Regions from separate parts of the Pantoea phyllosphaerae genome, predicted to be linked through region 2. Evidence: predicted binding sites of a transcription regulator. Region 2 holds the regulator's gene; the other holds the start of a gene.
The links. The regulator Fur, encoded in region 2, represses iron uptake genes when iron is present. The targets are predictions, from matches to a motif close to ATAATAATGAGAACNACTATCAA.
Positions count from the first base shown of each region.

Region 1 (6,234 bases), on a different contig from region 2:
AACCAGACGGCCGGTAAACAGCAGACCCCAGGTAGCGGCGTTAACAAACAGGGAGGGGCTGCGGCCCAGGTGCGACTGCCAGTTGCCGTTGCTGATTTTGTCGCGGATCAGCGCGTCGCGCGTCGGTTTATCGGGAATACGCAGCAGCGCTTCCGCCAGGCACATCAGCGCCACGCCCTCCTGAGAGGAGAGAGAGAACTCCTGCAGCAGGCTTTGCACCATGCCGGCGCGTCCGGTTGCCCCTTTCTGGTGCCGCAGCTTGTCGGCGAGGCTCCAGGCGAGCTGATGCGTTTTTTCCGCCAGCGCCGCCGGCAGACGCGCCTGCTCAAGCAGCATCGGCACCGCGTCGGTCTCCGGGCGGCGCCAGGCGGCGGTAATGGCGGCACGCGCCACCGACTGCGGCAGAATATGCTCGGCGAAATCGAGGAACGGCTGGTGCGTCTCTTCCGGGACGATCTCCTCCTGCTCCGGCTGTGCGCCCGTCGTCACAGGGATCTCCGGCAGGGCGTCGCCGCTCTCCAGCTGACCGAGGTAGTTAAAAATCGCCTGTTTAATTAGCCAGTGCGGCGTGCGGTCAACCTTCTGTGCCGCCAGTTTAATGCGTTCGCGGGTGGCCTCATCCAGCTTCACCCCCATTGTTGTCGTGCCCATGACCTGTCTGCTCCTGTCTTTAGCGCTCATACTGCGTGGCCAGCACTATCTCTGATGTTGCAACTTTGTGCAACCGTGTTAAGTGTGACCGGCTTAACAGCCTTTTTAATGATTAATTTGTTAACGCCTTAAAAGGCGGCATGGAACTTGCTGCAAGAATCTCGCCACAATTGCGCAGCGCTAACTTACTGCATTGACGGAGGTTTGCCGGGGTGCAACTGTGGAACTGTGAGCGAGTGCAACCTGTTAACAAAATTACGTGATTAACAGGTGAAATCGCTGTAAGGCCTGTGTTAAATCCATTGTGCGCATCGCGCCTTTCCGGCAGGATACCGCGCCTCAGGAAAGCGCAGACGCCTGAATCTGGAAAAAAACCTGCGGCCCGTCCCGTTCCGGCGAGGCCACAGCGTGCGGTTTCTCTCGGGAAATCAACTATAAAGTGGAGAGACGAATGAGTGTAAGCACACCGATGCTGGTGACTTTTGTTATTTATATCCTTGGGATGGTGCTGATAGGGTTCGTGGCCTACCGTTCTACTAAAAACTTCGACGATTACATTCTGGGGGGCCGCAGCCTGGGCAGCGTGGTCACCGCGCTGTCGGCGGGCGCGTCTGATATGAGCGGCTGGCTGCTGATGGGGCTGCCGGGCGCGATTTTTCTCTCTGGCATTTCAGAAAGCTGGATCGCCATCGGCCTGACGATCGGCGCCTGGTTGAACTGGAAGATCGTCGCGGGGCGGCTGCGCGTGCAGACTGAGCACCATGACAACGCCCTGACATTGCCCGATTTCTTTACCAGCCGCTTCGAAGATAAAAGTAAAATCCTGCGCGTCATCTCTGCGCTGGTGATCCTGATCTTCTTCACCATCTATTGCGCCTCGGGCGTGGTGGCGGGCGCGCGCCTGTTTGAAAGCACCTTCGGCATGAGCTATGAAACCGCACTGTGGGCCGGCGCGGCGGCGACCATTCTTTATACCTTGGTGGGTGGGTTCCTGGCGGTGAGCTGGACTGATACCGTGCAGGCGAGCCTGATGATTTTTGCGCTGATCCTGACGCCGATTATCGTGATTGTCGCCGTTGGCGGACTGGACGACTCGCTGGCGGTGATCGAGGCGAAAAGCATTGAAAACCTCAATATGCTGAAGGGGCTCGATTTCATCGCGGTGATTTCGCTGCTGGGCTGGGGACTGGGCTACTTTGGCCAGCCGCACATCCTGGCGCGCTTTATGGCGGCGGATTCGCATCGCTCGATCCGCACCGCGCGCCGCATCGGCATGGCGTGGATGGTGCTCTGCCTGGCGGGCGCGGTGGCGGTCGGCTTCTTTGGCATCGCCTACTTCCAGAATCACCCGGAGCAGGCGGCGAACGTCAGCGGCAACGGCGAGCGCGTCTTTATCGAGCTGGCGCGCATTCTGTTCAACCCGTGGATCGCCGGCGTTCTGCTCTCGGCCATCCTGGCGGCGGTAATGTCGACCCTCAGCTGTCAGCTGCTGGTCTGCTCCAGCGCGCTGACCGAAGATCTCTATAAAGGCTTCCTGCGCAAAAACGCCAGCCAGAAAGAGCTGGTGTGGTTTGGCCGCGCCATGGTGCTGCTGGTGGCGCTGATCGCCATTGCACTCGCTTCGAACCCGGATAACCGCGTGCTCGGACTGGTAAGCTACGCCTGGGCCGGTTTCGGCGCCGCCTTTGGTCCGGTGGTGCTGTTCGGCGTCTGCTGGAAGCGCATGACGCGCAACGGCGCGCTGGCGGGCATGGTTATCGGCGCGGCGACGGTGCTGATCTGGAAGCAGTTCGGCTGGCTGGGCCTGTATGAAATCATTCCGGGCTTCGCCTTCTCCAGCATCGCCATCGTGCTCTTTAGCCTGCTGGGCCGCGAGCCGTCCGCCGCTGCGCAGCAGCGCTTCGACGCGGCCGAGGCGGAATACCTGACTAAATAATTCATTACAACATACAAGCCCGCTTTCCGTATGGGAGCGGGCTTTTTTGTGTCTTCAGTCCAGAAATAATTTCGCTGCATTACTTGTTTTTTCCTCCGCGATAATGATAATCGGTATCGTTCGCATTTTACCTAACTTTACCTGCGATTGACGCTGCTTAACATTCACGAGGTCGGCGATGTTTGTTCCCTTTCTTATTATGCTGCGCGAGGGGCTGGAAGCGGCGCTGATCGTCAGCCTGATCGCCAGCTATCTGAAGCGTACCGGCCGTTCGCGCTGGTTTCCCGCGCTGTGGGCGGGCGTAGTTATCGCGGCGGCGCTCTGCCTGGCGCTCGGCATTATCATCAACCAGACCACCGGCGAATTTCCGCAAAAACAGCAGGAGCTGTTCGAGGGCATTGTGGCTGTGGTCGCGGTGGCGATCCTGACCTCCATGGTGTTCTGGATGCGCAAAGTGGCGCGCAATATGCGCGTGCAGCTTGAGCAGGCGGTCGATCAGGCGCTGAATCAGAGCGGGCGCGGCGGGCTGGCGCTGGTGCTGATGGTGTTTCTCGCCGTTGCGCGCGAAGGGCTGGAGTCGGTGTTCTTTCTGCTGGCGGCCTTTACCCAGGATGTCGGCTACGCGCCGCCGGTGGGCGCCGTTCTCGGGCTGGCGACGGCGGTGGTGCTCGGTATGCTGCTCTACTGGGGCGGCGTGCGCCTGAATATGGCGCACTTCTTCCGCTGGAGCAGCCTGTTTATTCTGTTCGTCGCCGCCGGGCTGGCGGCGGGCGCTGTGCGTGCCTTCCATGAGGCGGGCCTGTGGAACCATTTTCAGACTGTCGCTTTCGACCTGAGCAACGTGCTCTCCACCCATTCGCTGGCGGGCACGCTGCTTGAGGGCGTGCTGGGCTATCAGGAGACGCCGAGCGTCAGCGAAGTGGCGGCCTATTTTCTCTATCTTATTCCGGCGCTGCTGCTGTTTTTACTGCCGGCGCGTCCGGCGCGCCAACTCTCGACTAAACAGGGATAACTCTATGATGATTCGCTTTCGCCGCAAAACCCTGCTGGCTTCGCTGCTGGCGCTGACGGGAACCGCTGCGGCCGCCGATATTCCGCAGGTCGCCGTCAGCGTGACGGATACCCAGTGCGAGCCGATGCAGCTCACGGTCAAGCCAGGCAAAACCCAGTTTCTGATCAAGAACAACAGCCAGAAAGCGCTGGAGTGGGAGATTTTGAAAGGCGTGCTGGTGGTGGAGGAGCGCGAAAATATCGCGCCGGGTTTTAGCCAGAAGCTCACCGCCAACCTTGAGCCGGGCGAGTATGAGATGACCTGCGGCCTGCTGAGTAATCCAAAAGGCAAACTGACCGTGCAGGGCGAGGCGTCGCCAGCCGCAAAAGCGGGCAAATCTGACGTGCTGGCGCTGGCCGGTCCCATCACCGCCTATAAAGCCTGGGTCACGCAGGAAGTGGCGCAGCTGGCGTCAAGCACCGAAGCCTTTACCCATGCAGTGAAAGCGGGCGATATCGAGAAAGCGCGAGCGCTCTATGCGCCGACCCGTCAGCACTACGAGCGTATCGAGCCTATCGCCGAGCTCTTCTCCGATCTTGACGGCAGCATCGACGCGCGCGAAGACGATTACGAAAAGAAAGCGGAAGATCCGAAGTTCACCGGTTTCCACCGCCTGGAGAAAGCGCTGTTCAGCGATAACAGCACCAAAGGCATGGAGGGCTACGCCACCCAGCTCAACCGCGACGTGCAGGATTTGCAGACCCGCATCAGCGAGCTGGCGTTCCCGCCGGTGAAAGTAGTCGGCGGCGCGGCGGGCCTGATCGAAGAGATCGCCTCCAGCAAAATCTCCGGCGAAGAGGATCGCTACAGCCGCACCGACCTGTGGGATTTCCAGGCGAATATCGACGGCGCACAAAAGATTGTCGATCTGCTGCGTCCGCAACTGCAGCAGGCGAATCCGCAGCTGCTGGCGAAAGTCGATGGCAACTTCAAAAAAGTCGATGCCATTCTCGGCAAGTATCGCGAGGGAGAGGGCTTCGCCTCCTACGAGAAACTCACCAGTGCGGATCGCAATGCCCTGAAAGGGCCGGTTACCGCATTGGCGGAGGATCTCTCTTTACTGCGCGGTACTTTAGGTCTCGATTGATATGAGTCGTCAACAGGATGAGGCGCAGCCTGCAAGGCGGCGCCTGTTAAAAGGGCTGGGACTGCTGGGCGGCGCGGCCGCTGTGAGCGGCGGCTGCCCGTTCCACGCGGCGGCTGACAGCTTCTCTCCCGGTACGGTTGCACCTGACGCGCGACGTCAGGTGCAACCCTTCTACGGTGAGCATCAGGCAGGTATTCTCACGCCGCAGCAGGCGTCGATGATGCTGGTGGCCTTTGACGTGCTGGCCAGCGATAAGGCCGATCTGATGCGCCTGTTTCAGCTGCTTACCGCCCGTATCGCTTTTCTGACCCGCGGGGGCCCGGCACCGGCGGTGACTAACCCTAAGCTGCCGCCAATGGATTCAGGCATTCTGGGCGCTGAGATCGCGCCGGACAACCTGACGATCACAGTGTCGGTAGGCGCGTCGCTGTTCGATGCGCGTTTCGGCCTGCAGGCGCTGAAACCGAAGAAGCTGCAAAGCATGACGCGCTTTCCCAACGATTCGCTGGATGCTGCCCAGTGCCATGGCGATCTGCTGCTGCAGATCTGCGCCAACACCCAGGACACGGTCATCCATGCGCTGCGCGATATCGTGAAATATACGCCCGATCTGCTGGGCGTGCGCTGGCGGCGCGAAGGCTTTATCGCCGATCACGCCGCGCGCAGCCAGGGGAAAGAGACGCCCATTAACCTGCTGGGCTTCAAGGATGGCACGGCCAATCCCGACACGCAGAATAAGCCGCTGATGGATAAGCTGCTGTGGGTAACGGCCGATCAGGATGAGCCAGCGTGGGCGCGCCGAGGCTGCTATCAGGCGGCGCGGATTATCCGCTTCCGCGTAGAGATGTGGGACCGCACGCCGCTCGGCGAACAGCAGGCAATTTTCGGCCGCGACAAGCTGAGCGGTGCGCCGCTGGGCATGCAGCACGAGCGTGACGTGCCGGATTATACGAAAGATCCCGATGGCGAGGTTATCGCGCTCGACGCCCATATCCGCCTCGCCAACCCGCGCACGCCCGAGACAGAGAGCAGCCTGATGCTGCGCCGCGGCTACAGCTATTCGGCGGGCACCACCGCATCGGGGCAGCTCGATATGGGGCTGCTGTTCGTCTGCTATCAGCACGACCTGGAAAAAGGCTTTATCACCGTACAGAAGCGGCTGAATGGCGAAGCGCTGGAGGAGTATGTGCGTCCCGTCGGCGGCGGCTACTTCTTTGTTTTACCGGGCGTTCCCGACCCTGAGCACTATCTGGCGCAGCCGCTGCTGGAAGCCTGACGACACCCTGCGCCGCCGCATCGGCGGCGCGGTTTCTGCGCGCCGTGCAAAATAGTTGTTTCCCGCCTGAAAATCTAATCCCTTGATTGCCATAAGAAATGCTGCTTTTGCCTGCCTGCCAGCGACTGTTATTTCTGAATTCTGGGCATAGTCGTAAAATTAATGTTGCCAACTCTGTTAAAATTAGTGCAGTTTAATGGATAAGCGTGTTGGTTCGCAGACTGGAGTCGCGC
Region 1 covers NZ_JBPFDE010000005.1:266,730-272,963, forward strand. Annotated here, with positions in the region: gene putA (trifunctional transcriptional regulator/proline dehydrogenase/L-glutamate gamma-semialdehyde dehydrogenase) at 1-651, opposite strand, end outside; gene putP (sodium/proline symporter PutP) at 1,103-2,587, shown strand; gene efeU (iron uptake transporter permease EfeU) at 2,766-3,599, shown strand; gene efeO (iron uptake system protein EfeO) at 3,604-4,725, shown strand; gene efeB (iron uptake transporter deferrochelatase/peroxidase subunit) at 4,727-6,001, shown strand.
Region 1: the regulator Fur is predicted to act here: its motif matches at 2,691-2,713, upstream of efeU (iron uptake transporter permease EfeU).

Region 2 (6,234 bases):
GCATTACCGAGCCGCTGGAGTTCTCCTTTATGTTTGTCGCGCCGGTACTCTACGTTATCCACGCGGTGCTGACCGGCATTTCGGTATTTATCGCCGCCAGCATGCACTGGATCGCCGGCTTCGGCTTTAGCGCCGGTCTGGTGGATATGGTGCTGTCGAGCCGTAATCCACTGGCGACACACTGGTGGATGCTGATCCCGCAGGGCATCGTCTTCTTTGCGCTCTACTATGTGGTATTTCGCTTCACCATCACGAAATTCAATCTGATGACGCCGGGCCGCGAGCTGGCGGTGGCGGGTGATGAAACAGACGGCTACGACGTTAACGTCGACATAACCGACAACGGCGAGAGCGCGACCGAATCGCTGGCGCGTCGCTATATCGGCGCCATCGGCGGCTCCGACAACCTGACCGGTATCGACGCCTGTATCACGCGTCTGCGTCTCAACGTAAAAGACTCGGCGCAGGTCAATGAGTCCGTCGCCAAACATCTGGGCGCGTCCGGGGTTATCCGCCTGAATAAACAGAGCGTGCAGGTGATTGTCGGCACCCAGGCAGAAAGCATCGCCACCGCAATGAAAAAAGTGCTGACGAAAGGGCCGGTCGCCTCGGCGGGCGGCGCGTCAGCAGCCCCCGCCGCGCCAGCGGTAAAGCCTCAGGCAGTGATGAACCGCGAAACCAAAGCCATTGTGACGCTGATGGCACCGGTGAGCGGCGAAGTGGTCGCCCTGGACGCAGTGCCTGATGAAGCCTTCGCCAGCAAGGCGGTCGGCGAAGGGCTGGCGATCAAGCCGACCGGTAAAACCGTAGTGGCGCCGGTTGCCGGTACCGTGGTGAAAATTTTCGATACCAACCATGCTTTCTGCCTGGAAACCGGCAGCGGCGTCGAAATTGTGGTGCATATGGGCCTCGACACCGTGGCGCTGGGCGGCAAAGGCTTTACCCGGCTGGTAGAAGAGGGCGCGACGGTCGCGGCGGGTCAGCCGGTGCTGGAGATGGATCTCGACTTCCTCAACGCCAACGCGCGTTCGATGATCAGTCCGGTTGTGATCAGCAACAGCGAAGATTTCGCCGGGCTGACGCTGCTGGCGACCGGGAAAGTGGTGGCTGGCGAAACCCCGCTTTACGAGGTAAAAGGCTAAGCCTCTAATCGCATTGCCGTAAAAAAAAACAGGTAGGAAGCGATTCCTGCCTGTTTTCGTTTTATCGCCTTAACAAACCGGTTGTTTCCCTTCGGCGCTTTGTGGATCATACTCCGTTACTTCGTGGTACAAACCACCCGCTATACGTATTGAGGATTGAGAGATGAGTGAGGCTGAAGCCCGCCCAACTAACTTTATTCGTCAGATCATCGACGAAGATTTGGCGAGCGGCAAGCACAGTAGCGTGCATACCCGTTTTCCGCCTGAGCCCAATGGCTACCTGCATATTGGCCATGCTAAATCGATCTGCCTGAACTTCGGCATTGCTCAGGACTATCAGGGTCAGTGCAACCTGCGTTTCGACGATACCAACCCGGTTAAAGAGGATATGGAGTTCGTCGAGTCCATCAAGCGCGACGTGCAGTGGCTGGGCTTTGAGTGGAGTGGTGACGTTCGTTATTCCTCAGATTACTTCGATCAGCTTTATCACTACGCGGTTGAACTGATCACCAAAGGTCTGGCCTATGTCGATGAGCTGACGCCGGAAGAGATCCGCGAATATCGCGGCACCCTGACCGCGCCGGGCAAAAACAGCCCCTGGCGCGATCGCAGCGTCGAAGAGAACCTGGCGCTGTTCGAAAAAATGCGCAACGGCGAATTTGCCGAGGGTAAGGCCTGCCTGCGCGCCAAAATCGACATGGCGTCCAGCTTTATCGTGATGCGCGATCCGGTGCTCTACCGCATTAAGTTTGCCGAGCATCACCAGACCGGCAAAAAGTGGTGCATCTATCCGATGTACGACTTTACCCACTGCATCTCCGATGCGCTGGAAAATATCACCCATTCGCTCTGTACGCTGGAGTTCCAGGATAACCGTCGCCTCTATGACTGGGTGCTGGATAATATCTCGATACCGGTGCATCCGCGCCAGTATGAGTTCTCGCGTCTCAACCTCGAATATGCGGTGATGTCGAAGCGCAAGCTGACACAGCTGGTCAACGAAAACGTGGTGGAAGGCTGGGACGATCCGCGCATGCTGACCGTTTCGGGCCTGCGCCGTCGCGGCTATACCGCCGCCTCGATCCGCGAGTTCTGCCGCCGTATTGGCGTCACCAAACAGGATAACGTGGTTGAGATGGCGTCGCTGGAATCCTGCATTCGCGACGATCTGAACGAAAACGCGCCGCGCGCCATGGCGGTGCTCGATCCGCTGAAAGTGGTGATTGAGAACCTGCCGGCTGGCCATAACGAAATCATCACCATGCCGAATCATCCGAACAGGCCGGAGATGGGCACGCGCGACGTGCCGTTTGGCCGTGAGGTCTGGATCGATCGCGCTGACTTCCGCGAAGAAGCCAATAAGCAGTACAAACGTCTGGTGCTGGGCAAAGAGGTGCGTCTGCGCAACGCCTACGTGATCCGTGCCGAGCGCGTGGCAAAAGATGAAGAGGGGAATATCACCTGCATCTACTGCACTTGCGACGTCGATACCCTGAGCAAAGATCCGGCTGACGGCCGCAAGGTAAAAGGCGTGATCCACTGGGTCTCCGCCGACCATGCGCTGCCGGCGGAATTCCGCCTTTACGATCGCCTGTTCAGCGTGCCGAACCCTGGTGCGGAAGAGGATTTCCTGACCACCATCAATCCGAACTCGCTGGAGATTCGTCAGGGGTTTGTCGAGCCAGGCTTACAGAACGCCAGCCCGGAAGCGCCTTATCAGTTTGAGCGTGAAGGCTACTTCTGTGCCGACAGCCGATATTCGCGTCCGAACCAGCTGGTGTTTAACCGCACCGTGGGCCTGCGCGACACTTGGGCGAAAATCGGCGAGTAATTTTTTCGCATTCGGCTTGATATGCATTTACGACAGGGCGAGCAATCGCCCTTTTTTATATCTGCAATTAGCGGCAAGACCATTTTTTGTTATGTAACAATCCATTATCTCTTGTCAGACCAGACTGGGAGTTGTCTGAGTTAACGAAAATTAATCAATTTCCAGATGTGAATTTCATTTTTTCAGGTAGGCTATTCGCTCTTTGAAGAGGCTATGCGGGCATAAAAAGGAAAAATGATGACAGCTCTTGGTCAGGAAGCAAAACACAGCGTGGTAGTTTTACATCAGTTAATCGAACGTATATTCAATCAGCCTTCAGGCGAAGACGATACCTTCGATCTGCTGCTCTCGCACTTCCATCCCGATTTCCGCATGGTCACACCCCAGGGGCGACTGCTCGATTTGAATCAAACTGAAGCGTTGTTTCGGCAGCTGCAGGGGCGTCGCGAAGGCATGCGCATCGCCACCAGCGAACACGCGGTGATCTCTCAGAGCAAAGATGAGATCACTATTCAGTATCGCGAGCTGCAGATGATGAACGGCAGCGATCAGGCGCGCATTTCGCTGGCGATCCTCGACTGCACTACCTCAATCCCCCGCTGGCGCTACCTGCACGAAACGCTGGTCGCCTGACGGCCATAAAAAAAGCCGGTACATAGACCGGCTTATAGCATTACTGCATAGCACACATTTTTACTGATCGTGGAGCGTTTCGTCTTCGCGGCAATCGCCCAGCGAGCAGTGTCCATAGAGATAAAGGCTATGGTTCGTCAGCTTGATGCCGTGACGGGTAGCAATATCTCGCTGGCGTGATTCGATTGATTCATCGCTGAATTCGATGACTTTGCCGCAGTCGAGGCAGATCAGGTGATCGTGATGATGCTGCTGGGTCAGTTCGAAAACCGATTTTCCACCTTCGAAGTTATGACGCGTAACGATGCCCGCATCGTCAAACTGATTCAGTACGCGATAAACGGTAGCCAGACCAATCTCTTCGCCCATATCAATCAGGCGTTTATACAGATCTTCCGCGCTGACGTGATGGCACTGAGGTTCCTGAAGCACTTCCAGAATTTTCAGTCTGGGCAGCGTGACTTTCAGGCCAGCCTTCTTTAATGCGGTATTGTTGTCAGTCATGCGGATATTGTCCTGTTACTTTGCTGGTTACTTGAGGCGCCTTGCCTTGAATGTCGTTCGGTGTCTATTCTCATTTGCGTCTCATTATAGAGGCGAAGTTTTGAAATGAAAACCGAGGGAAACGCCTGAAATCAACACGGGCTGTAAGAAGAAGCGTAACGGCGCCGGGCGGAGAAATGCAGGAGGTTCGTTATCATCTCGCTAACTTCCTGACCTCGCGGAAGAAATAAGCAGATAACCGATGTGGGTATTGTACAGAATCAGAGATAAAAGTTAAAAATCTGTAGCTATTATTTCTATAGGAAAAACCATTAACTCAATGTGAGCCAGCGCCCACATTGAGTATGTGGCTAATCAGGCGTCGATGATGGCCTGCAGCTGCAGCTCATCGTGAATCTGCTTAACCCAGGCTTCGACGCGCTGGTTGGTTAGTTCCGGCTGACGATCTTCGTCAATCGCCAGGCCAAGGAAGTGTTTGTCATCCGCCAGACCTTTAGAGGCTTCGAAGTGGTAGCCTTCGGTCGGCCAGTGGCCGACGATCACCGCGCCGTTCGGCTCGATGATGTCGCGAATCGTGCCCATCGCGTCGCAGAAATACTCTGCATAGTCTTCCTGATCGCCACAGCCGAACAGTGCGACCAGCTTGCCGTTGAAATCGATCTCCTCCAGCGTCGGGAAGAAGTCGTCCCAGTCGCACTGCGCTTCGCCGTAGTACCAGGTTGGAATGCCCAACAGCAGGATATCGAACGCCTCGAGATCTTCTTTCGTGCTCTTGGCAATGTCATGCACTTCCGCAACCTCTTTGCCCAGCTGTTTCTGGATCATTTTTGCAATGTTTTCGGTGTTGCCGGTATCGCTGCCAAAGAAGATGCCTACGATTGCCATGGAGTAAATAACCTCTTAAATCCTGATGATGAGTGCATGCGCAGAGCGCACAATTAAGCGAATGATAGCAGAGCGGGCAAAAGGGCGGAACTCGAAAAGCCGCTCCATTTGCTTCTGCGTGCGCTTTACGCTATTCAGCCCAGTTTGAGTTGCGCCAGCAGCATTTGTTCAATCAGTTCGCTGCGGCTGATGTTGCGCTGCTCAGCCAGGGTGTTTAACGCATCCACGGCTTCGCTGGTCATTTTGAGTTCGACACGACGCAGCCCGCGCACCTTGTCACGTTTCAGTTGATTGCGCTTATTGATGCGCAGCTGTTCATCACGCGAGAGCGGACTGGTTTTCGGTCGACCGGGCCGACGCTCGTTTGCAAACAGATCCAGCGTAGTGCGGTCAGTGTGTTCTTTTGCCATGGGTTAGTAAAACTAGCGGCGCGAGCAGGCGCGTTTATAACGAAATGGGCCATTACCGCGGCAAAAAAATAGGCAGCGGCAAAATTTAGCGCGCCATCATACTCCAGCCGAAGTGATGACGCCAATGGTAAACCGCGAACGGCAAGCTTTTGCTTTTAAAGCGCAAAAAAGCGGCGGACGCTGCGCAATACGGCATCAGGTTTCTCGGCGTGCACCCAGTGGCCGGCGCCGCTGATGACGTGCGCATGTGCCGCAGGAAACTGACGCAGCAGCGCATCGCGATGCTGGTTGTCGAGATAGGGCGAGTCGCCGCCGCGTATAAAGAGCGCGGGATGCGGCCAGGGCGGCACCGCTTCCCAGCCAGATATTGTAGCGTAATTTTCCCATAGCGCCGGAACGTTGAAGCGCCACTCGCCATCCTGAAACGATTTGAGAATAAACTGGATGACGCCTTCTTCTTTTATATGGGCGCGCATCACCTGCGCGGCCTCGCTGCGCTGGCGCACACCTGCGGCGCTAACGGCGCGGATGGCGGCGAAAATCTCGTCGTGGCGTCGCGTCTGATAATCCACCGGCGCGATGTCGATCATCACCAGCCTCTCCAGGCGCTGCGGCGCCAGCGCGCTCATCGCCATGGCGATTTTTCCGCCCATTGAGTGGCCAATAACGGCGGCACGATCGATCTGATGCGCATCCAGGGTGTCGAGCATATCCTGCGCCATGGCGCGATAGCTCATCTCGTCGGCACGCGGCGACAGGCCGTGGTTGCGCACGTCCACCTGTAGCAGCGGGCCTGCGTCTTTCAGGCCGCGCGCCAGCACGCCGAGGT
Region 2 covers NZ_JBPFDE010000003.1:34,725-40,958, reverse strand. Annotated here, with positions in the region: gene nagE (N-acetylglucosamine-specific PTS transporter subunit IIBC) at 1-1,142, shown strand, start outside; gene glnS (glutamine--tRNA ligase) at 1,306-2,973, shown strand; gene ACR6A7_RS05550 (hypothetical protein) at 3,211-3,606, shown strand; gene fur (ferric iron uptake transcriptional regulator) at 3,667-4,110, opposite strand; gene fldA (flavodoxin FldA) at 4,465-4,995, opposite strand; gene ybfE (LexA regulated protein) at 5,130-5,405, opposite strand; gene ybfF (esterase) at 5,561-6,234, opposite strand, start outside.